Regions from separate parts of the Pseudomonas sp. GW822-FHT06D10 genome, predicted to be linked through region 4. Evidence: predicted binding sites of a transcription regulator. Region 4 holds the regulator's gene; each other region holds the start of a gene.
What was found. The regulator sigma-54, encoded in region 4, starts transcription at its own class of promoters, with help from an activator protein. The targets are predictions, from matches to a motif close to ANTGGCATNNANNTTGCTNT.
Positions count from the first base shown of each region.

Region 1: a site for sigma-54 is predicted at 2,669-2,688, ahead of glnA (glutamate--ammonia ligase). Genes of this name have one in related genera too.
Region 2: a site for sigma-54 is predicted at 3,702-3,721, ahead of flgB (flagellar basal body rod protein FlgB). Genes of this name have one in related genera too.
Region 3: a site for sigma-54 is predicted at 4,607-4,626, ahead of AC1RL5_RS22915 (pilin). Genes of this name have one in related genera too.

Region 1 covers NZ_JBXALN010000005.1:319,999-327,280, forward strand. The annotation lists gene AC1RL5_RS18785 (DUF4124 domain-containing protein) at 1-405, opposite strand, end outside; gene AC1RL5_RS18790 (chorismate mutase) at 474-1,028, opposite strand; gene glnA (glutamate--ammonia ligase) at 1,165-2,571, opposite strand; gene thiI (tRNA uracil 4-sulfurtransferase ThiI) at 2,903-4,357, shown strand; gene typA (translational GTPase TypA) at 4,497-6,317, shown strand; gene AC1RL5_RS18810 (YkgJ family cysteine cluster protein) at 6,587-7,027, opposite strand.
Region 2 covers NZ_JBXALN010000006.1:359,042-366,323, reverse strand. The annotation lists gene AC1RL5_RS22365 (ribonucleoside-diphosphate reductase subunit alpha) at 1-424, shown strand, start outside; gene flgE (flagellar hook protein FlgE) at 689-2,032, opposite strand; gene flgD (flagellar hook assembly protein FlgD) at 2,062-2,790, opposite strand; gene flgC (flagellar basal body rod protein FlgC) at 2,806-3,249, opposite strand; gene flgB (flagellar basal body rod protein FlgB) at 3,253-3,660, opposite strand; gene cheR (protein-glutamate O-methyltransferase CheR) at 3,913-4,740, opposite strand; gene AC1RL5_RS22335 (chemotaxis protein CheV) at 4,784-5,716, opposite strand; gene flgA (flagellar basal body P-ring formation chaperone FlgA) at 5,792-6,553, shown strand; gene flgM (flagellar biosynthesis anti-sigma factor FlgM) at 6,705-7,022, shown strand; gene AC1RL5_RS22320 (flagella synthesis protein FlgN) at 7,071-7,282, shown strand, end outside.
Region 3 covers NZ_JBXALN010000007.1:38,187-45,468, forward strand. The annotation lists gene AC1RL5_RS22900 (class I SAM-dependent rRNA methyltransferase) at 1-324, shown strand, start outside; gene AC1RL5_RS22905 (DUF748 domain-containing protein) at 430-3,348, shown strand; gene AC1RL5_RS22910 (BON domain-containing protein) at 3,559-3,915, opposite strand; gene AC1RL5_RS22915 (pilin) at 4,144-4,560, opposite strand; gene AC1RL5_RS22920 (type II secretion system F family protein) at 4,890-6,107, shown strand; gene AC1RL5_RS22925 (prepilin peptidase) at 6,110-6,982, shown strand; gene coaE (dephospho-CoA kinase) at 6,979-7,282, shown strand, end outside.
Region 4 covers NZ_JBXALN010000002.1:225,732-233,013, reverse strand. The annotation lists gene AC1RL5_RS06610 (ATP-binding cassette domain-containing protein) at 1-57, opposite strand, end outside; gene AC1RL5_RS06605 (KpsF/GutQ family sugar-phosphate isomerase) at 322-1,296, shown strand; gene AC1RL5_RS06600 (KdsC family phosphatase) at 1,296-1,820, shown strand; gene lptC (LPS export ABC transporter periplasmic protein LptC) at 1,830-2,402, shown strand; gene lptA (lipopolysaccharide transport periplasmic protein LptA) at 2,389-2,934, shown strand; gene lptB (LPS export ABC transporter ATP-binding protein) at 2,934-3,659, shown strand; gene AC1RL5_RS06580 (RNA polymerase factor sigma-54) at 3,842-5,335, shown strand; gene hpf (ribosome hibernation-promoting factor, HPF/YfiA family) at 5,461-5,766, shown strand; gene ptsN (PTS IIA-like nitrogen regulatory protein PtsN) at 5,779-6,243, shown strand; gene rapZ (RNase adapter RapZ) at 6,246-7,103, shown strand; gene AC1RL5_RS06560 (HPr family phosphocarrier protein) at 7,120-7,282, shown strand, end outside.

The DNA of each region.
Region 1 (7,282 bases), on a different contig from region 4:
GTCGATATTCACCAGCTGCAGCTCGGGCCCCTGGCCGGCCTGGCCATAGGGCTGGCCATCCAGCAGCAGGCGCAGACGGTGGCCGGGCCGCAGGCTGGGCTGCAACTCCACCTGCACGCTGAAACTGCCGTTGTTGGCGCGCAAGGCACCGTGCTCCGGTACGCCGCTCAGTTGCAGCCGTTCGTAGGCCAGAAGGGTGCTGGCAGGTTGTGCTGCCGGCGTATGTGGCGCCGGTGTGGCCGGGCTGGGGAGGCGATTCGGCGCGGGTGTTTCAATCTGCCGGTACGAGGTTCCCGGCGGCTGGTCGCTATAGGCGCGATTCCCGGCCGAATCGGTGTACTGGTAGATCTGCGCGCCGGCTGGCAATGCGCTGATCCACAGCAGGCAAGCAATGAAGAGGTGCATCTCGCAGATCCTGGCGGGTGCCTGAAAGGCTCCAGCATAGGGCGCTGCTGCGCGTGGCGCAGGCGCCGTTAACCTTTGAACACACATAACTCTGCCGTGGCACGAACCATCGCCAGTCGTCGCAGTGGGTCGCTGCTGCTGGCCTGATTGGCCCGGGCCAGCCATTGCGGGCATTGGCGGTCGGTGCGCTGCGGGCTGAAGTCGGCCAGTTGCTGCAGCAGGCGTTTTTGTAACTGATCAAGTTGGGGGCGGATCTGCCCGGCCAGGTCCTGGCGCGGAGTGTCCGGTGCCCTGCCTTGCAAGTGCCAGGCCGAGAGTCGGGCGTATTGCACCAGCTTGTTGGCTTCGATCTGGGCGGCGAAGAACTGCCCAACCGTTTCTTCGCTCAAGTGATAGGTTGCGGCCTGGGCGGTTGCCCCGGCGATCACCTGTTGTTCCCGCGGGCGGTCTTCCACGGCCTTGTGGCTGTCCCATTTGCTCAGGGCCACCTGATCGGCAATCGCCAGGCGTTCGCCGATGCTCTGCAGCAGCGGGGCGAGGGCGGGCGGGGCGTCACTGGCGCAGGCGGCGGTGGCGAACAGGCTGCAAGTCAGGGCGAGGCACAGGTTGAGGCGCGAAGTCATGGGCGGGCTCGGCTGCTGATGGGGAGACGGCGCCCATGATGCACGCAACCACCCCGGGCAGGGCAAATGCGCGGGCATAAAAAAGGCCTCCCGAAGGAGGCCTCTTGATCACGCGGCTTGCGCCGGTGCTACCGGATCAGCAGCTGTAGTACAGCTCGTATTCCAGTGGGTGTACGAAGGTACGTACCTTGATTTCTTCTTCGCTTTTCAGGGCGATGTAGGCGTCGATGAAGTCGTCGCTGAAAACGCCGCCTTTGGTCAGGAACGCACGACCTTTGTCCAGCTCTTCCAGGGCTTCCTTCAGGCTGCCGCAAACTTGTGGGATCTCTTTGGCCTCTTCAGGCGGCAGGTCGTACAGGTTTTTGTCAGCAGCGTCGCCAGGGTGGATCTTGTTCTGGATACCGTCCAGGCCGGCCATCAGCAGGGCAGCGAAGGCCAGGTACGGGTTGGCAGCCGGGTCCGGGAAACGGGCTTCGATACGGCGGGCCTTAGGGCTCGACACGTAAGGAATACGGATCGAAGCGGAACGGTTGCGCGCCGAGTAGGCCAGCATGACCGGGGCTTCGAAGCCTGGCACCAGACGCTTGTAGGAGTTGGTCGCCGGGTTGGTGAAGCCGTTCAGGGCCTTACCGTGCTTGATGATGCCGCCGATGAAGTACAGGGCGGTATCGGACAGGCCGGCATAGCCTTCACCTGCGAAGGTGTTCTTGCCGTCTTTCCAGATCGACATGTGGACGTGCATGCCCGAGCCGTTGTCGCCGTACAGAGGCTTGGGCATGAAGGTGGCAGTGCGGCCGTAGGCGTCAGCCACGTTGTGCACCACGTACTTCAGGGTCTGGGTTTCGTCGGCCTTCTTCACCAGGGTGTTGAACTTGACGCCGATTTCGTTCTGGCCGGCAGTCGCCACTTCGTGGTGGTGAACTTCGACGGTCAGGCCCATTTCTTCCAGTGCGTTGCACATGGAGGTACGGATTTCGTGGTCGTGGTCGAACGGTGGAACCGGGAAGTAGCCGCCCTTGACGCCTGGACGGTGGCCCTTGTTACCGCCTTCGATGTCCTGGTCGGACATCCACGAACCTTGTTCGGAGTAGATCTTGAACATGGAGCCGGAGATGTCGGACTTGAATTTCACCTGGTCGAAGATGAAGAACTCTGGCTCTGGGCCGGCGAATACGGTGTCGCCGATACCGGTGGCTTTCAGGTGCTCTTCGGCGCGCTTGGCGATGGCACGTGGGTCACGATCGTAACCCTGCATGCTCGAAGGTTCGATGATGTCGCACACCAGGATCAGGGTCGGTTCTTCGGTGAACGGGTCCAGTACGGCGGTTTCGTCGTCCGGCATCAGGATCATGTCGGAGGCTTCGATGCCTTTCCAGCCAGCGATGGAGGAGCCGTCGAACATCTTGCCAGCTTCGAAGAAGTCTTCATCCAGCGCATCACGAGCCGGCATGGTCACGTGATGTTGAGTGCCCTTGGTGTCAGTGAAGCGCAGATCAATCCATTTGACGTCATGATCTTTGATGAGTTGAACCGACTTCGACATAGTGTCCTCCGGGTGGCTTCGGGCTTGGTGTTGGAGTGCCCTTAGAATGTGGGTGATGCCGGCGCGAATACTCTGCCATGGCAACCTGCCTCACAAGGGAGCAAATTGCATGCCAGTGCCCCGAGATGGGTTTTCTGCCCCAAAATCACGCTTTCTGCGCCGTATTGGGTTGAATGCCGGCATTCGACGCACTGCAATGTAGCGTCTTTGCCAATAAATGACCCGTTTTGGTGCATCGAAAACCTTCTGCACATAAACTGGTTAAACCTTGAGCAATTTCCGCTATAATCCGCGCCCCCCTTTTTCGGCTGGCCCAGCGCGCGCTGTTTTCATGAAACTAATCGTTAAAGTTTTCCCGGAAATCACCATCAAGAGCCGCCCGGTTCGGACGCGTTTCATCCGTCAGTTGGCGAAGAACATCCGTGCCGTGCTCCGCGACCTGGACCCGGCCGTGGTGGTCAATGGTGTGTGGGACAACCTCGAGCTGGAAACCGCCGTCAGCGAGCCCAAGGCCCTGAAGGACATGACCGAGCGCCTGAGCTGCATGCCCGGCATCGCGCATTTCCTGCAGGTCGACGAGTACCCTCTGGGCGACTTCGACGACATCGTCGCCAAGTGCAAGCAGCACTTTGGCGAAGCCCTCCCGGGGAAGGTTTTTGCCGTGCGCTGCAAGCGTGCCGGCAAGCATGAATTCAGCTCCATGGACGTGGAAAAATACGTCGGCAGCCAACTGCGTCGGCAGTGCGGCGCCGCCGGAATTTCCCTGAAAGAGCCTGAAATCGAAGTGCGGATGGAAATTCGCGACCAACGGTTGTTCGTGATCCACAGCCAGCACAACGGCATCGGCGGCTACCCGCTGGGCGCCCTGGAACAGACCCTGGTCCTGATGTCCGGCGGTTTCGATTCCACGGTGGCGGCGTACCAGATCATGCGCCGCGGCCTGATGGGGCATTTCTGCTTCTTCAACCTGGGCGGGCGTGCCCATGAACTGGGCGTGATGGAAGTCGCGCACTATATATGGAAGAAGTACGGCAGCTCCCAGCGCGTGCTGTTCGTCAGCGTGCCGTTCGAGGAAGTGCTCGGGGAAATCCTCGGCAAAGTCGACAACAGTCATATGGGCGTCATTTTGAAGCGTATGATGTTGCGTGCCGCGTCGAGCATCGCCGACCGCCTGCACATCGATGCGCTGGTGACCGGCGAGGCGATTTCCCAGGTGTCCAGCCAGACCCTGCCGAACCTGTCGGTGATCGACTGCGTGACCGAGAAACTGGTACTGCGCCCCCTGATCGCCAGCCACAAGCAGGACATCATCGACCTGGCCGTGGAGATCGGCACCGCCGACTTCGCCAAGCACATGCCGGAGTACTGCGGGGTCATCTCGGTGAACCCCAAGACCCATGCCAAGCGCCATCGCGTCGAGCATGAAGAGAAAGAATTCGATATGGCGGTGCTCGAGCGTGCGATCGAGCGGGCCAAACTGGTGCCGATCGATCGAGTGATCGACGAGTTGGGCCAGGATGTGCAGATTGAAGAAGTCAGTGAAGCGCTGGCCGGTCAGATCGTCATCGACATCCGTCATCCGGATGCCGAGGAAGACCAGCCGCTGGAGCTCGCGGGCATCGAAGTAAAAGCGCTGCCGTTCTATGCATTGAACGCCCGCTTCAAGGAACTGGACCCTACGCGCCAGTACCTGCTGTATTGCGACAAAGGCGTCATGAGTCGCCTGCATGCTCACCATCTGCTCAGTGAGGGACATGCCAATGTGCGCGTTTATAGACCGAGCTAAGTGCCCGGGGATGTTCGCCTGTGGCTTGCGTCACCGGCCCCCCGACGCCGCCGTCCAGCTGTAACGGCCAGGCCTGAATCTATTGTTAATCGCTGCCAGCATTTGTCAGCACACCGAATCCTCTGATCGAGATACACAAGTGATCGAAAATCTACGCAACATCGCCATCATTGCCCACGTTGACCATGGTAAGACCACCCTGGTAGACAAACTCCTGCGTCAATCCGGCACCCTGGAGCGCAACGAGCTCAACGACGAGCGCGTGATGGACTCCAACGACCAGGAAAAAGAGCGCGGCATTACCATCCTGGCGAAAAACACCGCCATCAACTGGAACGGCTACCACATCAACATCGTGGACACCCCGGGCCACGCCGACTTCGGCGGCGAAGTTGAGCGCGTAATGTCCATGGTCGACTCCGTGCTGCTGCTGGTCGACGCTCAAGACGGCCCTATGCCGCAAACCCGTTTCGTGACCAAGAAGGCTTTCGAAGCCGGCCTGCGTCCAATCGTGGTGATCAACAAGGTCGACCGTCCGGGCGCGCGTCCTGACTGGGTTCTGGACCAGATCTTCGACCTGTTCGACAACCTCGGCGCCACCGAAGAACAGCTGGACTTCAAAGTCGTCTACGCCTCGGCCCTGAACGGCATCGCCGGTCTGGACCACACCGAAATGGCCGAAGACATGACCCCGCTGTACCAGTCGATCGTCGACAACGTGCCAGCGCCAAGCGTTGACCGTGACGGTCCGTTCCAGATGCAGATCTCCGCTCTGGACTACAACAGCTTCCTGGGTGTGATCGGCGTTGGCCGTATCGCTCGCGGTCGCGTCAAGCCCAACACCCCGGTAGTGGCCATCGACGTCGACGGCAAGCGCCGCAACGGTCGTATCCTCAAGCTGATGGGCCACCACGGTCTGCACCGCGTAGACGTTGAAGAAGCAGCTGCCGGCGACATCGTCTGCATCAGCGGTTTCGACGAGCTGTTCATCTCCGACACCCTGTGCGACCCGACCGCTGTTGAAGCGATGAAGCCGCTGACTGTCGACGAGCCAACCGTTTCCATGACCTTCCAGGTCAACGACTCGCCATTCTGCGGTAAAGAAGGCAAGTTCGTGACCTCCCGTAACATCAAGGAGCGTCTGGACAAGGAGCTGCTGTACAACGTTGCTCTGCGTGTCGAAGAAGGCGACTCGGCCGACAAGTTCAAGGTTTCCGGCCGTGGTGAGCTGCACCTGTCGGTACTGATCGAAACCATGCGTCGCGAAGGTTTCGAAATGGGCGTTGGCCGTCCTGAAGTGATCATCCGTGAAGTTGACGGCGTGAAGCAGGAACCGTTCGAAAACGTCACCATCGACATCCCTGAAGATTCCCAGGGCAAGGTCATGGAAGAAATGGGCCTGCGTAAGGGTGACCTGAGCAACATGGTTCCGGATGGCAAGGGCCGTGTACGCCTGGAATACAACATTCCAGCCCGTGGTCTGATCGGTTTCCGTAACCAGTTCCTGACCCTGACCAACGGTGCAGGCATCCTGACCTCGATCTTCGATCGCTACGCTCCGATGAAGTCCGGCCACATGTCCGGCCGTCAGAACGGCGTACTGGTATCGGTAGAAACCGGCAAGGCCCTGACCTACTCCCTGGAAACCCTGCAGGCGCGCGGCAAGCTGTTCGTCGAGCACGGCCAGGAAATCTACAACGGTCAGATCGTTGGTCTGAACAGCCGTGACAACGACCTGGGTGTGAACCCAACCAAAGGCAAGAAGCTCGACAACATGCGTGCTTCGGGCAAGGACGAAACCATCGCCCTGGTTCCGCCGGTCCGTTTCACCCTGGAACAGGCTCTGGAATTCATCCAGGACGACGAGCTGTGTGAAGTGACTCCTAAGTCCATCCGTCTTCGCAAGAAGATCCTGGACGAAGGCGAGCGTACTCGCGCTGCCAAGAAAGCCAAGAACTGAGTCTTTAGTTCCGGCTGAATGAAAACGCCCCCGGCCTTGCGGCCGGGGGCGTTTTTTTTGATCTGTGAAAAAGCTCGGGTCCTGTCGCCACTGCCGAGCCTGCGAGGCTGCGCTCGACCGCGTAGCGGTCGTAAAGCGGTGTATCTGAAACTCTGCAGTAGCCCGTACTGCGGCGGCTTTGCAGCCGTTCGCAGCCTCGCCAAGGCTCGGCTGCGGCTACAGGGCGGCAGGGTTACATGGGGAACGGGGTTGCAGGCGCAGGCCGGGGCTCAGAAACGTTCCAGGGTCCGGCTGCTGGTATTGGTCGGGCGCACCTGGGGCTTGGGCTTGTAAGCGCAGTAACCCGGGCGCGGGCCGATCTTCGGATGGTTGCGGCAGGTGTCCGGGCGCTTGTCATAAATGGTGCACAGGCGGCTTTTACGATCCAGATACAGGCAGTCGTTGTTGCTCATGCGCTGCAGGGTGAAGATTTCCGACTTCTGGTTGTAGCGCTCGACGATGCCTTCCTTCTGCAGGCGCTTGGCGATGTTCTTCGCCGGCTCGCCGCGTTCGAACTCATCGACGATGCCGATGCGGATCAGGTCCTTGATCTTCACTTCCACCGGCAGTGTGCAGCAGCTGGACATGCAGGAGCCGCACATGGGGGCGGTGTACTTGGCCCAGGTATCGAGACGATCGATTTCCGCGGCGGCGATCAGGTTGGACTTCATCAAGGTCATTTCCGGCAGGTGTTCCAGGGCGCGCGATCATACCGGGACTGGTGGATTTTTGAACGACTTTAGGTCGGATTTTTCTTCATGTGGCGCCGAACAATACCTGGCGGCACGGCAACTGCATCCTTTTCTCCCGCTGGCGCAGAAGACTCCCTGTTTAGCCGAGCCATTTGAAATAGCGCCGAACCAGAGCCTTCGCCTCGTGTCAGACCGACTAGGCTCAGACAATTCCATGCTCACTGTGTATCTCGT
Region 2 (7,282 bases), on a different contig from region 4:
GATCAACGACCTGAAGTACTACGACGGTTCGGTACAGCAGATCGAGCGCATCCCGCAGGAGCTCAAGGAGCTCTACGCAACTGCCTTCGAAGTGGAAACCAAGTGGATCGTCGACGCCGCCAGCCGTCGCCAGAAGTGGATCGACCAGGCTCAGTCGCTGAACCTGTACATCGCCGGCGCTTCGGGCAAGAAGCTGGACGTGACCTACCGCATGGCTTGGTACCGTGGCCTGAAAACCACCTACTACCTCCGCGCCCTGGCCGCCACCAGCACCGAGAAGTCCACCATCAACACCGGCAAGCTGAACGCTGTTTCCAGCGGCGGCAACCACGGTGACGACTCGGTCCTCGCGGCTCCAGCCGGTCCAGCTCCTGTACCTAAGGCTTGCGCCATCGACGAGCCGGATTGCGAAGCTTGCCAATAAGCTGAGCCGACAGGTGCCTGCGGGCACCTGCCCAAACCCTCGATAGACCTCCGGTTTATCGGGGGTTTTCTTTTGCCCGCAACAAAGCTGCAGAAGCCTGCTTGCCAGCGAAGAGCCCCGAAGCCTTGCACTGCACCGAGAGCACCCTCGCTGACAAGCCAGCCCCTGCGGCAGCGGTTCTTGCAGAGCGAACAGCACTATCGAACAGGCACAAAAAAGCCCCTCGAGGAGGGGCTTTTCGTAAAGCGTTTCAGCCAACCAGCATCAGGTCATCTGGATGATGGTCTGCATGATGGTGCTCTGGGTGGAGATGGTCTTGGCGTTCGCCTGATAGTTGCTCTGGGCCTTGATCAGGTTTACCAGTTCGTTGGTCAGGTTGACGTTGGACTCTTCCAGGGAGTTGGACTGAATCGCCCCCAGGGTGCCAGTCTTCGGTGCGTCATAACCTGGAATACCGGACGAATAGGTCTCTTTCCACTGAGTGCCGCCTACCGGCTGCAGGCCCTGCTCGTTGGTGAAGCTGGCCAGGGAGATCTGACCGATCGGCTTGGTCTGCTCGTTGCTGAAGTTGGCCAGCATCACGCCAGTGCCGTCGATGGTCAGGCTGCTGATCTGGCCAGTGGAGTAGCCGTTCTGCGCGATCACCGAGCGGGTGCTTTCGCCAAACACCGAACCGGTTTTGGTCATGTCGATGCTGACACCGTTAGGTGCAGCCTTGGCGCCATTGGGAGTGAACACGCCGTTAGTGACGGTACCCGGGGTCCAGGCCGCAGCCGACATGACAATGCTGTTACCGGTAATGGTATACGGCGTGGTCCCAGGCGCAGCTGGCGGGGTCATGCTGCTGAGCTTGCCCGACGAGTCGAACTTCATGGTGATCGGCGACTGGTTGGCCATGGTGAATGCAGTACCGTCCGGGTTGCGACCATCAATCAGCGTGTAGGTTTGCCACTCATTGGCGTTCGGCGTCTTGATCATGTACTGATCCATGACGTGCTTGTTGCCCTGGGTGTCATACACAGGCGTGCTGAACTGCTTGGTGTAGGTGGTGTTGTCGGTCGGATTGAACACATAGGCCGGAGTGGTCGCACCCACATCGATCGGCGTCGAATCGGAGTTCAGGTTGATCGTCGAGGAGATCGAGTCGGTTGGCTTTGGCGCCAGGTTCGAAGTATCGATCCGCAGGTCGGTCAGCACACCGTTGATGATCTTGCCGTTGGCATCGACCGCATAACCTTGCAGGCGGGCAGTGCCGTCACTGTTGGTGATGTAGCCTTCCTTGTCGGTCTTGAAGGTACCGGCACGGGTGTAGGTCAGGGAGCCGTTGGTGCTCAGCACGAAGAAGCCCTGGCCCTGGATGCCCATGTCCAGCACATTACCGGTGTTGTTGATATCACCGTTGGTGAACTGCTGGGAAACGTTGGCCAGGCGCACACCGTTACCAATCACCTGGGTGCCGCTGCCCAGCTTGGTGGCCGAATAGACGTCGGCGAACTCCGCACGGGAGGATTTGAAGCCGGTGGTAGCGACGTTGGCGATGTTGTTGCCGGTAACGTCCAGCTGTTTGTTGGCAGCGTAGAGACCGCTAAGGCCGATATTGAAAGACATATTCCACTCCTTGTGCCGGTTAGTCGGCTCTAGATACCAATGGTTTGTACTTTGGACAGGGCAATTGGGCTGCTCATGCCGGCGAGGTTCAACATCAACTCGCCGCCGGTCTGGCTGATGGTCACGCTATTGACCGTGGCCGGCAGGTAGGTGATCAGATCAGTGCCCTTGCCATCGATGGTGGTGCTGGCCTTGAAGGTGTAGTTGCCCGGATCCGCCTTGGTGCCGTCGGTCTTGGTGCCGTCCCAGACAAAGCTGGCGTTGCCGGCCTTCTGGCTGCCCATGTCGATGGTCTTGACGGTATTGCCGTCCTTGTCGGTGACGGTCACGGTGACCGAGTTCACGCTCGATGGCACGGTGACCGAGCCGGTCATGCTCTTGCTGGTGTCGACTTGGGTAGTGCCGGTCTGCACGATGACCGAGCGCCCCACCAGGGACGAAGCCTGCAAGGCCTGGGAAGACTTGTAGTTACCCGTGATCGCATTCACCGAGGAGTTGAGGGTGGTGATGCCTTCCAGGGTGGAGAACTGCGCCAACTGCGCAACGAACGCACTGTTGTCCTGCGGATCCAGCGGGTTCTGGTTGTTCAGCTGGGTTACCAGCAGCTTGAGGAATGCGTCCTTGCCCAGGCTCTGTTTGCCGGTGGCGCTGTTGGTCGCCGCGGCCAGGCCGTCGGCGCTGGTATTGCTCGTCGTTTTCGACGAATTCGCCAGGATATCCTTGAGGGATGGGGCGTTGGTGGTATCAGTAACGCTCATGGTCTTCGCCCCTTATCACTGACCCAGGGTCAGGACCTTCTGCATCATGGTTTTGGCGGTGTTCATCATTTCAGCATTGGTCTGGAACGAACGACTGGCAGAAATCATGTCGGCCATTTCTTCCACCACGTTGACGTTGGGGTAGTAGACATAACCCTTGGCATCAGCGGCGGGATGGTTCGGCTCGTAACGAGCTTCGAGGTTGCTCTGGTCTTCGACCACACCCAGCACCTGCACGCCCTGGCCGGCAGCGTCCTGGTTCTGGAACAGCGAGTCGCTGCCGCCGCTTTGCGCACCCTGGAACATGGTGGCAAACACCGGGTGACGAGCGCGGTAGGTCTGGTCGATGCTCGACGAGACGCTCTCGGCGTTGGCGATGTTACTGGCGACGGTGTTCAGACGGGTGGTCTGGGCGCTCATGCCACTACCGGCAATATTGAAAACACTGGCGAGGGACATGGATTACTCTCCGCGCAGGGCTGCTACCAGCCCTTTGAATTTGCTGTTGAGCAGCGTGAAGCTGGCCTGGAAATCCACCGAGTTCTGCGCGTAGCTCGATTGCTCCAGCTGGGCGTCCACGGTGTTCTGGTCGATCGAAGGTTGCATCGGGGTGCGATACAGCAGCGATTCATCACCACTGCTCAAGCCCTGGGCTTCGATATGCCGGTTGTTGGTCATGTTCAACGCGAAGGTACCGTTCTGGGCCTTCTGATTCTGCTCGGCAAGCACGGCAGAGAAGTCCAGGTCCCGAGCCTTGTAGTTCGGGGTATCGGCGTTGGCGATGTTGTTGGCCAGAACTTCGGCACGCTTGGCGCGAAAGCCAAGGGCCTGTTCATGGATACCGAGCGCTTTATCGAAGCTGATGCTCATGGCGGAAACCTTTGGGTGACCTGATTTTTCGTAACTCGGATATAGCAAGCTGCGTGCCAAGTCATCAAACCCCGTATTTCAAGGGTTTGCCGGCGACGGCAAGGCGGCAATGCCAGAAAAGCGGCAACGGATTTCCGCGAAACACCGGCAAAGCGGCAACCACCCTGCCGCTTTCAGCCAGGCGCGCCAGATAATCGCAGGCACAAAAAAGGAGGCCCAATGGCCTCCTTTTTAGGTACGACGATCTGCTGGCTACTTGGCCTGGTAGATGATGCCCGGACTGCATTGCACCATCTGATAATGATCCGGCAGCCCATTGAGGGCTTCAGAAGCCCCCAGGAACAGGTAGCCGCCAGGCTTCAGGGTGCTGTGAATGCGCATCAGGATGTCCTTCTTGACCTCCGCCGAGAAGTAGATCAACACATTGCGACAGAACACGATGTCGAACTTGCCGAGACTGGCGTAACTGTCCAGCAGGTTGAACGAGCGGAACTCCACGCGGCTCTTGATCGGCGCCTTGACCACCCAACGCCCCGGCCCCTTGGGGTCGAAGTAACGCTGCAGGCGCTCGGCCGACAGGCCACGCCCAATTGCCAGGCTGTCATATTCACCGGTCTTGCAGTTGTTGAGCATGGTCCCGGACAGATCAGTGGCAACGATCTGCACCCCCATCTTCAACTGCCCCATGTTGCTACGCTCGAACTCATCGATGGACATCGACAGCGAGTAGGGCTCCTGCCCCGACGAACAGGCCGCCGACCAGATGCGCAAGCGTTGGTTGGGGCTGGCCTTGATGGCTTCGGGAAGCACCTTGTTCTTCAACACCTCGAATGGGTAGGTGTCGCGAAACCACAAGGTTTCGTTGGTCGTCATGGCATCCACGACCATCTCGCGCAAACCACTGCGGGGCTGGGTCTGAATCCGCTGGACCAGCTCACCCAAGGTTTTTATCCCTTGCTGCTCCATCAGTTTGTTGAGACGGCTCGAGACTAGATATTGCTTATTTTCCCCGAGCAAAATACCACAGGCTTTTTCCAGGAAGACCCGGAACTGTTCAAAATCCAAATTACCCGTAGACAATGCTGCCGCCTCTTAAATCTTATGTCCGCCAGGGCGAGTGCCCTTAGCTGTGATCTGCTGCTTTGATCCGGTCGACTACCCGGGATGCCAGGTCATCAGGGCGGAACTTGGCAAGGAAGTCATCGGCACCGACCTTCTTCACCATCGCCTGATTGAACACCCCTGACAACGAAGTATGCAGGATGATATGCAGCTTTTGCATGCGTGGATCATTACGTATCTCGGCCGTGAGGGTGTAACCGTCCATTTCGGGCATCTCGATGTCGGAAATCATCATGAGGAATTCCTCTTCCGGCTTCTTGCCCTCGTCCACTAGCTTGCGCAAGTAATCCAGCGCTTGCCGACCATCATTCAATGCCACTACCTCGACACCTACGGTTTGCAGGCAACGGGTGACCTGCTTGCGTGCCACCGACGAGTCATCGACGGTCAGCACCCGCAGGGAAACAGCCTTGTGCTGGGTTTCGACATCCACCACTCCTACCGAGATCGCCTCCGAGGTCGGCGCGACTTCCGCCAGGATCTTCTCCACGTCGATGATTTCCACCAACTGGTTGTCCACCCGAGTGACCGCCGTCAGGTAGTGATCGCGTCCGGTCCCCTTGGGCGGCGGATGGATCTCTTCCCAGTTCATGTTGACGATGCGCTCCACCGAGCGCACCAGGAAACCCTGGGTCTTGGTGTTGTACTCAGTGATGATGACGAACGGATTGCTCTGGTCCTGCAGGCCACCAGAACCCGTAGCCATTGCCAGATCCAGGATCGGAATGGTCGCCCCTCGTATATTCGCGACACCGCACACCACAGGACTGGATTTGGGCATCAGGGTCAGCTTAGGGCATTGCAGCACCTCGCGAACCTTGAATACGTTGATCCCGTAGAGCTGCCCACCGTCCAGACGGAACAGCAACAACTCTAGTCGATTCTGCCCAACCAATTGCGTGCGCTGGTTCACCGAATCCATTACACCAGCCATGCCCAGACTCCCCAAAGCTTTAAGATCCGACGCACGCTCATTGCTAAACGGCACGGCGCTTGCTTTTTAACTGTTATGAACGCCAAAACGACATTTTTCCGACGCCTGACATCCCGCTACCGCACTTTGCTGTACGGGCTGTCGGCTCTGTACATTTTAAACCCCGGCAACCCTGCCGTTGCTGATTCGGTCACCCTGCCTGATCTTCTTATCGGCGTCACTCAAGGGTTTCTTGAATTCACGGTAGAAGACTACCTGGCCACCAGTCAAACGGACGGTCGCTATGAAATCCAGGTCAACCAACTGGACCCGCGCATGCGCATGCCCAATTGCGACAAGGAATTGACAGCCAACCTGGAAAGCCCGGCTCAACCGCTGGGGCGGGTCACCGTCAAAGTGCGCTGCGAAGGCGCCTCGCCATGGACGGTATTCGTGCCGGCGCAGGTCAAGCTGTTTCGCGAGGTGGTCACCACTGCGCGCCCGCTCAAGCGCGCCGGCATCATCGAACCGGAAGACGTGGTGCTGCGCGAACGGGACATCAGCCAGAACAATCAGGGCTATCTCACCTCAGTGGACCAAGCCATTGGTCAGAAACTTGTCCGACCAATGGTCGCCGACCAGCTCGTTACCCTGGCCCATCTGGAGCAGGCGGAAGTCGTGCGCAAGGGCGATCAAGTGGTGATTTCGGCACGCAGCGGCACGCTGAATGTGCGGATGCCGGGCGAGGCGCTGTCCAACGGCGGCATGAGCGAACAGATCCGGGTCAAGAACCTCAATTCGCAACGGGTGATCAAGGCCCGCATCACGGCGCCAGGGCAAGTGGAAGTGGCCATGTAGATAGCTGGCGCTCAACCCGTGCGTTCCCTAAACTGTGGTCGATAAAGGGTCGCAGATACCTGACCTGGTTTGTCGACAATCGAGCCTAAAGTTTTTCAGGGTATGGCCGAAAACATGGCAAGCGTCCAAATACCCAGAGGTTTACTTCATCATGGTCATCGACTTCAGCCGTTTAAACAGCTCCCCTTCACTGACAGGCAGTACGCGTACCAGCACCAGCAAGGAAACCGGTGATGCCGGCAAATCCACGCCGCTGACAACCGCCGCCGAAACCAGCAAAAGCGGGGAATCGGTACACCTGAGCAATGAGGCTCAACAGTTGCAGAAAGTCACTGACAAGCTGCGCGATCAGCCTGCCGTCGACAAAGCCCGGGTGGCCGAGTTGAAGCAAGCGATTGCCGATGGCAGCTATAAGGTCGACAGCAACCGCGTAGCCAGCAAACTGCTTAACTTCGAAGCCCAGCGCTAGCCCCAGGCTTGCGCCAGGCTTTTGGACGCTTAATCCCCAAGGCCAGCCATGCACGACACCAACCTACTGCAATTGATCAACGATGACCTTGCTCCAGCGCAACACTTGCTGGAGCTGCTACGCGCCGAGTCTATCGCCCTCCACGGCCGCGACATGCCGCTGCTGGAAGATATCCTGGCGCAGAAGCAAGCCTTGGTCATTTTGCTGGAACAGCATGGCCGTAAGCGCACGCAAATTCTTGCCAGCCTGAACCTACCGAC
Region 3 (7,282 bases), on a different contig from region 4:
TATCCGCGCCTTGAACAGCGCCAGTACGACCTGGTACTGCTGGATCCGCCAGCCTGGGCCAAAAGCGCCTTCGGCACGGTCGACCTGCTGCGTGACTACCAGAGCCTGCTCAAGCCGGCACTGCTGGCCACCGCCGAAGACGGCGTGCTGATCTGCTGCAACAACCTGGCCAAGGTCTCAATGCCGGACTGGCGTGAACAAGTACTGCGCTGCGCCGAGAAGGCCGGGCGTCCGGTTCGCGACTGCCAGGTCCTGGCGCCCGCCGCGGACTTCCCCTCCCAAGACGGGCAACCCCCACTGAAAACCTTGATCCTGCAACTTTGACCAAGAGCAGGAAATCTGAACAATCCTGAAGACTGGAGTGGTTTCGGAACCGTAAACGCGTGCCATACTCCAAGGCACTTCCGATTCAGATAGATGAAGCCTCGCATGACCAAAGGATTGATTCGCGCTCTTTGCGCCTTGTTGACCGCTCTCGCCCTTTACAGTCTGCTGGGCTTTCTGATTCTGCCGGGCATTGCCTTGCGGGTGGCCAACCAGCAATTGGCCAACTACGCCACCACCCCAGCCCATATCCAGCGCATCGAGCTCAATCCCTTCAGCCTGGAGCTGACCCTCTGGGGCCTGAGCATCGGTGAACCGGGCAAGGAGCAGATCGCCTTCGATCGCCTCTACGCCAATCTGCAATTGGACAGCCTGTGGAAACGTGCGCTGCACCTGGCGGATGTCGAGCTGGACCAGCCCAAGACCGAAATCCTCTTCGACAAGGAAGGCAAGCTCAACCTCCTGGCCCTGTTCAAGCTGCCGGCCAGCGAACCGACCCCAAGCGACCCCAACGCAAAACCCTTCCCGGTACGCATCGAACGCATCAAGCTGGCCGGCGGCTACCTGCATTTCCAGGACCTGCGCCCCAGCGAACCCATCGAATTCCTCTACAACAAGCTCGATTTTGAGTTGAAGAACCTCAGTACCCTGCCGGACGACAGCGCCGACATGACGCTGGTCGCCAGCGGCCCCGAGGGCGGGCAGATCGACTGGAGCGGCAACTTCAGCGTGACGCCGCTGACCTCCGAAGGCACCTTGAAAGTCACCGACGGCAAGATGAAAGCCTGGTGGCCCTATGTGCGCGATGCGGTGCCGCTGGTGCTGGAAGACGGCGTGGTCAACCTCAGTACCCACTACAAATTCAGCCTGGCCAAGGAAACCGAGCTGCTGCTGGACAACACCTCCATCAGCGTCGCGCCCTTTGCCATCAAGGCCCCGGACGGTCGCCCACTGGCGCGTCTGGAGCGCCTGGACGTCAGCGAAACCACAGTCGACCTGGCCAAGCAGCACGTGATTGTCGGCAAGGTCCGCAGCCAAAAGCTCGAAACCTGGGCCGCCCTTGAAGCCGATGGCCAGTTGGACTGGCAAAAGCTCTTCGCCAGTCAGCCGGCCAAACCGGCGCCAAAACCCGAGCCGGCCGCTGCCGACGCGCCCAAGGAACCAGCAGTACCAGGTAAACCCTGGCAGGTGCTGCTCAAGGACGTACAACTGCGCAACTACCAGGTGCACCTGGCCGATCGCAAGGCCAAGCCCGCCGTAGCCCTGGAGCTGGGGCCGCTGAACCTGGACCTGCAGAACTTCGACAGCCTCAACCAGTCGCCCTTCACCCTCAAGCTCGATACCGGCCTGGGCAAACAAGGCAAGGTCAACGCCACCGGCGAGGTCAACCTCAACCCCGTCAGCGCCAAACTCAAGGTGCAGACCCGGGACATCGACCTGCGCGTCGCCCAGTCCTATATCAGCCCGTTCATCCGCCTGGAACTGCGCAGCGGCATGCTCGGCAGTGATCTGGCAGTGGACCTGAAGAAAGTCGAACCCCTGACTTTCAGCGTCACCGGCCGGGCCAATGTGGACCAGCTGCACACCCTGGACACCCTCAAGACCCGCGACTTCGTGAAATGGAAACAAGTGGTGGTAGAAGGCCTGAACTATCAGCACGGTGACAGCCTGACCATCAGCCGGGTCAACCTGATGCAGCCCTATGCACGCTTCATCATCAACGATGACCGCACCACCAACATCGACGACCTGCTGATTCCACAACCACCCAGTAGTGGTGGCAAATCCTCGACGAAGGCCGAGCCAAGCTCAAGCAAGCCCCTGGGCATCCACATCGGTGAAATCGCCATCAACGACGGTTCGGCGAACTTCGCCGACCTGAGCCTGACGCCTAACTTCGCTACCGCCATCCAGCAGCTCAACGGCCATGTCGGCACCATCGACAGCCGCCAGGCCAAGCCGGCAGACGTGGACGTCAAGGGCAAGGTCGACCGCTATGCGCCGGTGACCATCAAGGGCAGCGTCAACCCGTTCGATCCGATGGCCGCCCTGGATATCGCCACCAGCTTCAAACGAGTGGAACTGACCACCCTGACCCCCTACTCCGGGAAATTCGCCGGTTTCCGCATCCGCAAGGGCCGGCTCAACCTCGACCTGCACTACATGATCACCAAGGGCCAGCTCAAGGCCGAGAACAAACTGGTGGTCGAGCAGCTGCAACTGGGGGAAAAGGTCGACAGCCCGGACGCCGTGGATCTGCCGATCCGCCTGGCAGTGGCCTTGCTGAAAGATACGGACGGCAAGATCTCCATCGAGCTGCCTATCTCCGGTGATTTGAACAACCCGCAGTTCAGCGTGATGCCGATTGTCTGGCAGACCCTGCGCAATCTGGTGCTGCGCGCCGCCCAGGCACCCTTCAAGTTCATTGGCGGGCTGGTCAGCGGTGGTGGCTCGGAAGACCTGAGCAACGTGTCCTTCGCTCCAGGCTCCAGCGACCTGAGCAAGGAATCCGAGTCGGCCCTGACCACCCTGGCCAAGGCGCTCAAGGAGCGTCCGACCCTGCGCCTGGAAATCGAAGGTACCAGCGCCCAGAGCAGTGACGGCCCGCTGATCGCCGAACAGCGGCTGGAGCGCGAATACCAGTACAACTACTACAAGATCCTCCAGCGCCGCGGTGACAAGGTCCCCGCCCAGGCGTCCCTGCTGCAGGTTCCCGAGGGCGAAAAGGCCCCTCTGCTGGAAGGCATCTACCGCACCCGCCTGAAACAGCAGCCGCCGGCGGAATGGACCCAGCTCAGCCGCGACGAACGCAGCGCCAAGCTGCGTGAAGGTTTGATCAAGTTCTGGAGCAGCAGCGACGTGCTGTTGCGACAACTGGGTCAGGAGCGCGCCAGCAGCATCAAGGACTTCCTGGTGGACAAGGGCCAACTGGCCGACGACCGGGTCTACTTCATCGATGCCAACCTGGGCCAGGCCGAAAGCGATGGCCGGGTCGTCACCCCGCTGCACCTGGACAGCGAATAAACCTCTCGCGCCGGGCTCCACCCAGCCCGGCCGGTCTCTCCTGCAGCGCCTGCCTGGCGCCCACAATAGAACAGGCCCCGACACTCAGTGCCGGGGCCTGTAATGATCACGTCCTTGTGATCTTCCGCATGAACCCTTTTGAGAAGCGGCAGACGTATCACTGGGCTCGTCTACCGCACCCTCTCCCTGTCCAGGCGAGAAGCGTGAGTGTTACTCGGCTTTCAGGCCGTCAGCGGAAACTGCCTTGACGCCTTTGATTTTCTTGGTGATGGCCACGGCGGTAGCTTTCTGAGCCTCGGTTACCGCAACAGTGGACGACAGCGAAACAACGCCCTTGTTGGTTTCAACCTTGATGTCGGTGCCAGGAATGCCTTTCTCGGTTACCAGATCGCTTTTCACTTTGGTGGTGATCCAGGTATCGGAGGTGGCCTCTTTGGCCTTGGTCACTTCACCGGCAGCCACCACCATGGGCGACTGGGTGTTTTGAGTGGTCTGCGCAAATGCTGCGTTAGCCATGGTCAGGGTCAGAGCGGTAGCAGTTGCGGCAGCGATAGCGAACTTCTTCATACGAGTAACTCCTGTTCTTTAAGAAAGCCTGCGCCGTGTCCTGGCAACAGGGTTATGAGGGATATTGCAGGTGCTGTGCCAAGTCTAGGAGCCTATAAATATTCTTAAAAATCAATAAGTTATAAAATCATTAATAATTCGGCATCATGCAAAATGCATGACTGCCCGCCAATCTGCATGCAAGTTGCGGCTTTTTCAGCGCGGCCTGGCCAATCGTTAAAAGCCTCCTCAAGCCCCCTCCGTACCACAGCCTTTGGGCGCATAGTCGGCCTCCACAGTGGTGGTGCATGTCCATCCTGAAGTCGCCGAACGGGTCAGGGTCAGGGTCTTGTTCAGCACCGGCCCCGGCGCATTGAGCAGGGTGCAGCCAATGCTGCCTTCACCGGTGGCCGCCGTCCCGCCGGCACTCATCCGGCAGTTGGCGGTCTGGGCCGTGCCCCCGGCCAGGGCCAGGGTCGGATCAGTCCCCTGGTTCAGCAGATCCTCGACGTTGACCTTCAGGGCCGACGCCTCGGACAGGGCGGCAATCACCTTGGCCCGCGCCTGGTACTTGGCATACATCGGCATCGCCACGGTGGCGAGGATGCCGATGATGGCTACCACCACCAGCAATTCGATCAGAGTAAAACCGGATTGATGTTTCATGGGTTGCCTCCTGGCATGGACGAATGTTGCATGAGCACAAAGGCGTGAAGCACAGCCTGTGCCAGGGGATAACCCACGGATTACGTGGCCTGCAGCCGCGATAGCCCATGGCCTTGAGCGCAAGGAGTCGCACAAACTGACAAATTTCGTCAGCCCCTGCCCCTCTCGGGCAGCGCCTCGCCAGCTAGGCTTGGACAGGTGCCTGGCGACCCGACGGTCGGCTCGCGCCCCCACCAAGGAACGTCCGGGGGTCAGGGTGATCTATCACCCGTTCGAACACAGCAGGGCGCTTGCGCCTCCCTATCCACCCTTGCACCAAGGATCGAACCATGGCGGTAAAAGCACCCGCGACCAGTGTCTATCTCTGGCACGGCACCGACAGCCAGGGCCGCCCCCTCACCGGAGAACTCAGCGCCGCGACCCCGGCCCTGATCAGGGCGCAATTGCGCAGACAGGGCATCACCCCAACCCGAGTCCGACGCAAACCCAAGGGCTGGCTGCGCCTGCATCAGCGAGTCGGGGCACGGGACATTGCCCTGCTCACCCGGCAGTTGGCCACGCTGATGCAGGCCGGGGTGCCGCTGCTGCAATCCTTCGACATCATTGCCGAAAGTTTCGAGCATCCGCAGATGCGCCAACTGCTGGCCAGCCTCAAGCGCGACATCGAGGCCGGCTCCAGCCTGGCCACGGCATTGCGCAGACAGCCGCGCCACTTCGACCCGCTGTACTGCAACCTGGTGGACGCCGGCGAGCAGGCCGGCGCCCTGGATACCCTGCTGGAGAGAGTCGCCACCTATAAGGAAAAGAGCGAGAAGCTGAAGGCGCGGCTGAAGAAAGCCATGGTCTATCCCTTGGCGGTGATCGGCGTGGCGGTCGTGGTCAGCAGCATCCTGCTGCTCAAGGTGGTCCCCCAATTCCAGAGTTTGTTCGCCGGTTTCAATGCCGAGCTGCCACTGCTCACCCAGTGGGTCATCGCTCTGTCACATTTCATCCAGCAGCAGGGGACGCTGCTGCTGGCTGCCGGTGTGCTGGGCGGGCTTGCGGCGCGCCTGGCCTATCAGCGCTCCCCGAGCTTGCGTGACCGCCTGGATGTCGGCCTTTTGCACATGCCCCTGGCCGGGCCACTGCTGCACAAATCCGCGGTGGCCCGCTACGCACGGACCCTGGCCACCACCTTCGCCGCCGGCGTTCCCCTGGTGCAGGCCCTGGATTCAGTGGCCGGAGCCAGCGGCAACCCGGTCTTCAGGCAAGCGGTGCAACGGATCCGCCAGCAGGTCGCCGCCGGCATGCAATTGAACTTTGCCATGCGCGCCAGCGGCATCTTCCCGACCATGGCGATCCAGATGACCGCCATCGGCGAAGAGTCCGGAACCCTGGATCATCTGCTGGAAAAAGTCGCGATCCATTACGAGGTCGAGGTGGACAACCTGGTGGACAGCCTGACCAGCCTCATGGAGCCGTTGATCATGGTGGTCCTGGGGGGTATCGTCGGCGCCCTGGTGGTTGCCATGTACCTGCCTATCTTCCAACTCGGTACAGCGATCTGAACATGCCCCTGACTGACGCCCTCACTCTCTACCCCATGGCCTTCGTGGCTGCGGCCCTGGTATTGGGCCTGATCGTCGGCAGCTTTCTCAACGTGCTGGTGTGGCGCCTGCCGAAAATGCTCGAACGCGACTGGCGAGCCCAGGCCCGCGACGTGCTGGGGCTGGAGCCGGAATCTGTGGCTGCGCCCTATAACCTGATGCTGCCGCACTCCCAGTGCCCGCACTGTGCGCAGCCGATCCGCCCCTGGGAAAACATTCCGCTGCTCAGTTACCTGTGGCTGCGTGGCCGCTGCGCCCACTGCAATAGCTCCATCAGCCCGCGCTACCCGTTGACCGAACTGGCCTGCGGGCTGATCTCGGGTTTTATCGCCTGGCACTTCGGCTTCGGCTGGGCGGCCGGGCTGATGCTGATCCTCAGTTGGGGGCTGCTGGCAATGAGCCTGATCGACGCCGATCACCAGCTGCTGCCGGATGTGCTGGTGCTGCCACTGTTGTGGCTGGGGCTGATCGCCAACAGCTTCGGCCTGCTGATCAGCCTGGAGGATGCACTATGGGGGACGGTGATCGGCTACCTGTTCCTGTGGTCGGTGTTCTGGCTGTTCAAGCTGCTGACCGGCAAGGAGGGCATGGGCCACGGTGATTTCAAGCTGCTGGCCCTGTTCGGGGCCTGGGGCGGCTGGCAGATCCTGCCGCTGACCCTGCTGCTGTCATCCCTGTTGGGGGCGATTCTCGGCACGATCCTGCTGCGCCTGCGCCGGGAAAAGACTTCGACGCCAATCCCCTTTGGACCCTTTCTGGCCATTGCCGGCTGGATTGCCTTGCTCTGGGGTGGTCAAATAACCGACTTCTATCTGCAGTTTGTCGGTTTCCAATGACTCGCTCCGTTAACACACCCTGGACCCTCGGCCTGACCGGCGGCATCGGCAGCGGCAAAAGTGCCGCCGCCCAGCACTTCATCGACCTGGGGGTACATGTGATCGATGCCGATCATGCCGCCCGCTGGGTAGTGGAGCCCGGCCGCCCGGCCCTGGAACAGATTGCCCGGCACTTTGGCCAAGGCGTGCTGCAGGCCGACGGCCAACTGGATCGCGCGGCTCTGCGCAAGCTGATCTTCGAGGTGCCCGAACAGCGTCGCTGGCTGGAAGCCCTGCTGCACCCGCTGATCGCCGAGGAAA
Region 4 (7,282 bases):
ACCGCGCTTGAAGGACAGTCCCTTCAGCTCGACCGCGTAGGCGTTATCGGCACTCATCTAAACTCCTTGCGATGCAGCCTATCACTCGGACGCTTGGCTCCCTGCCGGGAGTACATGCCCCTGGGCAGGCCGAACTGGCGGCGAACTATATCACTGCTGATACGGAGCCCCCAAGGCCGACGCCACCCCCGTTCAGGTCGACGACAGGCAAAAACCAGACTTTCCTCGCGCCCGGTAGACAAAGCCTGACGAACTTGCGTGAGGGATTTGTTCATTACCGCTATAATCGCCGCCTTTTCATCGGGCTATACGATTTCAGACATGAGCCAATCCAGCGACCTGATTCAATCAGCACAACGCACCATCCGCCTCGAACTACAGGCAGTAGAAGGCTTGCTGCCCCATATCGACGCAGATTTCGTACGCGCTTGCGAGATGATTCTGGCCAGCAAAGGCCGCGTAGTGGTGGTCGGCATGGGCAAGTCCGGGCACGTCGGCAACAAGATTGCCGCTACCCTGGCCAGCACCGGGACCACGGCCTTCTTCGTCCATCCTGCCGAAGCCAGCCATGGCGACATGGGCATGATTACCCGCGATGACGTGATCCTGGCCCTCTCCAACTCCGGCTCCACCAACGAAATCGTCACCCTGCTGCCCCTGATCAAGCGTCTGGGCATCCAGTTGATCAGCCTCACCGGCAACCCCGAGTCGCCGCTGGCCAAGGCGGCTGACGTCAACCTCAACGTCCACGTCGAGCACGAAGCCTGCCCGCTGAACCTGGCACCGACCTCCTCGACCACCGCCGCCCTGGTCATGGGCGACGCCCTGGCCGTGGCGCTGCTGGAAGCCCGCGGCTTCACTGCCGAGGACTTTGCCTTCTCCCACCCGGGTGGCGCCCTGGGCCGTCGCCTGCTGCTCAAGGTGGAGAACGTCATGCACGAAGGCAGCGATCTGCCCCAGGTGCAACGCGGCACCCTGCTCAAGGATGCGCTCATGGAAATGACCCGCAAGGGCCTGGGCATGACCGTGATCCTGGAGGCCGACGGCCGCCTGGCCGGGATCTTCACCGACGGCGACCTGCGTCGCACCCTGGATCGGGCCATCGATATACACCATGCCACCATCGATTCGGTGATGACCCCTCATGGCAAGACCGCACGTGCCGACATGCTGGCCGCCGAAGCCCTGAAAATCATGGAAGACCACAAGATCAGCGCCCTGGTGGTGGTGGACAAGGAAGACCGGCCGATCGGCGCCTTGAACATGCACGACCTGCTGCGCGCGGGAGTGATGTGATGAGTGCCGACCTGCTGCAACGCGGTAAAAACATCAAGCTGGCGGTATTCGATGTCGATGGCGTGCTGACTGACGGGCGCCTGTACTTCCTCGAAGACGGCAGCGAGTTCAAGACCTTCAACACCCTGGACGGCCAGGGCATCAAGATGCTGATGGCGGCCGGCGTGCAGACGGCGATCATCAGTGGGCGCAAGACCCCGGTGGTAGAGCGCCGGGCCAAGAACCTCGGGATTCCCCACCTGTACCAGGGCCGCGAAGACAAGCTGGTGGTATTGGACGAGCTTCTTGGCCAACTGGGCCTAAGCTATGAACAGGTCGCCTATCTGGGCGACGATTTGCCCGATCTGCCGGTGATCCGCCGCGTGGGGCTGGGCATGGCGGTGGCCAATGCCGCAGCGTTTGTCCGCGAACACGCCCACGGCGTCACCCTGGCCCGCGGCGGCGAAGGTGCCGCCCGCGAGTTCTGCGAACTGATCCTGCGTGCCCAGGACCGCCTTGAAGCAGCCAATGCCGCTTACCTATAGAGCCTTCCCATGCTGAGCAAAAAGATTCGCAACATCCTGATCTTCGGGACCATCGCCCTGCTGTTCGCAGCGGTCGGTTACTGGAACATCAGCCCGGAACGCTTCCTCGACAAGCCGGTGGCCCAGGTCGACGAAAGCGCCATTGACTACTACGTGATCAACGCCCGCAGCGTGCAGTACCTGCCCGACGGCAAACTGCAGTACGAAATGACCTCGGACAAGGTCGAGCACGTCAAGGCCAGCGAAGTGACCCTGCTGACCAAGCCGGACCTGCAGATGTACCGTGGCACCACGTTCCCCTGGCATGTTCAGAGCGAACGCGGCGAGGTCAACCCGGACGGCACCGAGGTCGAGCTGATCGATTCGGTACGGGTTTCCCGCACCGACGAGCGCAACCGCAACCTGCTGATCACCACGACCCGCATGACAGTATTCCCGCAGAAGCAATATGCGCAGACCGAGCAAGCCGTTAGAATCGACGGCGCCGGCGGCGTGACTACGGCCAAGGGAATGAAAGCGTATTTGAAAGACGGCAGGATGAACCTGCTATCGAACGTAAGAGGACAGTATGAGGCTCGTTAAAACCCTCCCTATTTTGCTCAGTCTGGGCGCAGCACTGGGAAGCGTGAGCGCCTGGGCTCTGCCGAACGATAGCCAACAGCCGATCCGCATCCAGGCCGACGACGCCCAGCTGGACGACAAGAACGGCGTGGCCACCTACAAGGGCGATGTCATCATCACCCAGGGTTCGATGAAGATCACCGGCAACACCGTGACCATCACCCGGTCCAAGACCGGTGAAATCGACGTGGTGACCTCGGTGGGCAACCTCGCCTACTTCGAGCAACTGCAGAAGCAGACCGACCCGAAACCGGTCCAGGCCTACGCCGTGACCATCCAGTACCATGCCCAGCAGAACCGCATCGTGCTGATCGACAAGGCCAAGGTCATCAACGACGGCAATACCACCGAAGGCGAGAAAATCGTCTACGACACCGTCAAGCAGGTTGCCAACGCCGGTCGCGCCAATGGCAGCTCGGTGACCGCGCCGCGTCCGCGGATCGACATGGTCATCCAGCCGAAAAAGAAAACCGACGAGCAAAAGGCCCAGTAATGGCAACTCTGAAAGCTCAGCACCTGGCCAAGAGCTACAAGAGCCGCCAGGTCGTGCGTGATGTCAGCCTGTCCATCGACAGCGGTCAGATCGTCGGCCTGCTCGGCCCCAACGGCGCCGGCAAGACCACCTGCTTCTACATGATCGTCGGCCTGGTCCAGGCCGATCAGGGCCGCGTCCTGATCGACGACCTGGATGTCAGCCACCAACCGATGCACGGCCGCGCACGCGCCGGTATCGGCTACCTGCCCCAGGAAGCCTCGATCTTTCGCAAGCTGTCGGTGGCCGACAACATCATGGCCATCCTCGAGACCCGCAAGGAGCTCGACAAGGCCGGCCGTCGCCATGAACTGGAAAGCCTGCTGCAGGAATTCCACATCAACCACATCCGCGACAACCTCGGCATGAGCCTGTCCGGTGGTGAGCGGCGCCGCGTGGAAATCGCCCGGGCCCTGGCCACCGCGCCCAAGTTCATCCTGCTGGACGAACCCTTCGCCGGTGTCGACCCGATCTCGGTGGGCGATATCAAGCAGATCATCCACCACCTCAAGGCCAAGGGCATCGGGGTGCTGATCACCGACCACAACGTCCGGGAAACCCTGGACATCTGTGAGACCGCCTACATCGTCAACGACGGGCAACTGATCGCCGAAGGCGACTCCGAGACCATCCTGGCCAACGAACTGGTCAAGGAAGTCTATCTGGGCCATGAGTTCCGCCTGTAAGGGCTGATGTGTTGGGCTGGACGCCAGGGCGCCGGGAACAATAAAACCCTACAAACTTTATTGTTACAGCGCTCTAGGCAAACACTTCAGTTTCAGGCATATAATTTGCTTATGTTTGGCGCTCCGGCGCCCTGTAGTGGATGGCGCATGTGCGCCGGCAAATAAGGTGTTAAGCCCCTGCCATGAAACCATCGCTAGTCCTTAGAATGGGCCAGCAGCTGACGATGACACCGCAGCTGCAACAGGCCATCCGCCTGCTCCAATTGTCGACCCTGGACCTGCAACAGGAAATCCAGGAAGCCCTGGAGTCCAACCCGATGCTCGAGCGCCAGGAAGAAGGCGACGACTTCGACAACAGCGACCCCCTGGCCGACAACACCGAGTCCAAACCCAATACCGAGATCCAGGAGCCCTCCTACCAGGAAACCGCCCCCACGGTGGACAACCTCGAGGACGGTGAGTGGAACGAGCGCATCCCCAACGAACTGCCGGTCGACACCGCCTGGGAGGACGTCTACCAGACCAGCGCCAGCAGCCTGCCCAGCAGCGATGACGACGAGTGGGACTTCACCACCCGCACTTCGGCGGGCGAGAGCCTGCAGAGCCACCTGCTCTGGCAACTGAACCTGGCGCCGATGTCGGACACCGACCGCCTGATTGCCGTGACCCTGATCGACTGCATCAACAATCAGGGCTACCTGGACGAAACCCTCGAAGAGATCCTCGAAGCCTTCGATCCGGAACTGGACATCGAACTGGACGAGATAGAAGCCGTCCTGCACCGCATCCAGCAATTCGAACCCGCGGGCATCGGCGCCCGCAACCTGGGCGAGTGCCTGTTGCTGCAACTGCGCCAGTTGCCGGCGAAAACGCCCTGGCTGGGCGAGGCCCAGCGCCTGGTCAGTGACTACATCGACCTCCTGGGCAGCCGCGACTACAGCCAGCTGATGCGGCGCATGAAGCTCAAGGAAGATGAGCTGCGCCAAGTCATCGAGCTGGTGCAGAGCCTCAACCCCCGCCCCGGTTCACAGATCGAATCCAGTGAAGCCGAATACGTGGTCCCGGACGTCATAGTGCGCAAAGACAACGAACGCTGGCTGGTGGAACTGAACCAGGAGTCCGTGCCGCGCCTGCGGGTCAACGCCCAGTACGCCGGTTTTGTACGCCGCGCCGACACCAGCGCCGACAACACCTTCATGCGCAACCAGTTGCAGGAAGCCCGCTGGTTCATCAAGAGCCTGCAAAGCCGCAATGAAACCCTGATGAAGGTCGCCACCCAGATCGTCGAGCACCAGCGCGGCTTTCTCGAATATGGCGATGAAGCGATGAAGCCGCTGGTTCTGCACGATATCGCCGAGGCGGTGGGCATGCACGAATCGACGATTTCCCGGGTGACTACGCAAAAATTCATGCATACCCCACGGGGCATATATGAGCTGAAATACTTTTTCTCCAGCCACGTCAGCACTTCGGAAGGCGGTGAATGCTCGTCCACGGCGATCCGCGCGATCATCAAAAAATTGGTGGCCGCGGAAAATCAGAAAAAGCCGTTGAGTGACAGCAAGATCGCTGGTTTACTGGAGGCACAAGGCATTCAGGTAGCCCGTCGTACCGTCGCCAAGTACCGCGAATCCCTTGGGATCGCGCCTTCCAGCGAACGTAAGCGGTTGATGTAGCCGCAGGGCTGGCCACAGCGTTTCAGAGTGTGTTTGAAAAGGGCCCGGTGCCGTTTTCAAACGTAGTCTAGGTGGCAGGCAACCCAGCCTGCCGCGTTATGCACTGGCAACGAAGGAGAAGCTGTATGCAAGTCAACATCAGTGGACACCAACTCGAAGTGACTGAACCCCTGCGCGTCTACATCGGCGAAAAACTCGACCGGCTGGAGAGGCACTTCGACAAGATTACCAATGTGCAGGTCACCATGGCTGTCGAGAAGCTGAAGCAGAAAATCGAAGCCACCCTGCACATCCACGGTGGGGAGGTCGTTGCCAACGCAGAACATGACGATATGTATGCCGCAATCGACCTGCTCACGGACAAGCTTGACCGCCAACTGAAAAAGCATAAGGAAAAGCAACTCCACCTTCTCCAAGGCACGGGTCGCTAACACTCCCCTCCCATGATCCGACTTGAAAGCATCCTGACCCCCGGCCGTTCCCTGGTGAACGTGCCGGGCGGCAGTAAAAAACGCGCCCTCGAACAAATTGCCAACCTGATCAGCCGTGAAGTGCCTGATCTGGAGATGCAGGATGTCTTCGAGAGCCTGATTGCCCGTGAAAAACTCGGTTCCACCGGTTTTGGCAACGGCATCGCCATTCCCCACTGCCGCCTCAAAGGCTGCGAGTCGCCCATCAGTGCGCTGATGCACCTGGACGCTCCGATCGATTTCGACGCCATCGATGGCGCACCGGTCGACCTGCTGTTCGTCCTGCTGGTTCCGGAAGCCGCGACCGATGCACACCTGGAACTGCTCCGGCAGATCGCCAGCATGCTCGATCGCAAGGAAGTCCGTGACCGGCTGCGCAGCGCCACCAGCAACGAAGCCTTGTATCAGGTCGTTCTGGACGAGCAAAACGGTCAGTAATCATGCGTTTGATCATCGTCAGCGGCCGCTCCGGCTCAGGTAAAAGCACCGCCCTCGATGTTCTCGAGGACCACGGCTACTACTGCATCGACAACCTGCCAGCCGGCTTGCTGCCGGAACTGGCTGAACGTGCGTTGATCCACACCGAACTGGCGCAACCGCTGGTGGCGGTGTCCATCGATGCCCGCAACCTGCCCAGTCATCTGTCGCGCTTCCCCGAATTGCTGGAAGAAGTGCGCAGCCGGCATATCCAGTGCGACGTGCTGTACCTGGATGCCGACGAAGAGACCCTGCTCAAGCGCTTCTCCGAGACCCGTCGGCGCCACCCGCTGAGCAGCGCCAACCGCTCCCTGGCCGAAGCCATCCACGATGAAACCCAACTGCTGGGGCCGATCGTCGACCTGGCCGATCTCAAGGTCAACACCACCAACCTGAACCTTTACCAACTGCGCGACACCATCAAGCTGCGACTGTTGAACCAGCCGGAACCCGGTACCGCGTTCCTGGTGGAGTCCTTCGGCTTCAAGCGCGGCATGCCGGTAGATGCAGACCTGGTGTTCGACGTGCGCTGCCTGCCCAACCCGTATTGGAAGCCCGAGTTGCGCGCCCAATCGGGCCTGGATGCGCCCGTGGCCGAGTATCTGGCGGCGCAACCCGATGTCGAGGAAATGTTCCAGGACATCTCCAGTTACCTGCTCAAATGGCTGCCACGCTTTGCCGCCAGCAACCGCGCCTATGTGACCATCGCCATCGGCTGCACCGGCGGGCACCACCGCTCCGTGTACCTGACCGAGCGCCTGGGCCAGGTCCTGCAAAAATCCCTGAAGAACGTCCAGGTTCGCCACCGCGACCTTAGCTGAAAGGATCTACCCCGCGATGCCAGCTCTGGAAATCGAGATCATCAATAAACTGGGCCTGCATGCCCGTGCCTCGGCCAAGTTCGTCGGCGTGGCCGGGCAGTTTCCCTGCCAGATCCGCGCCGGCAGGACCCCGGACTCCATGGTCGACGGCAAAAGCATCATGGCCATGATGATGCTGG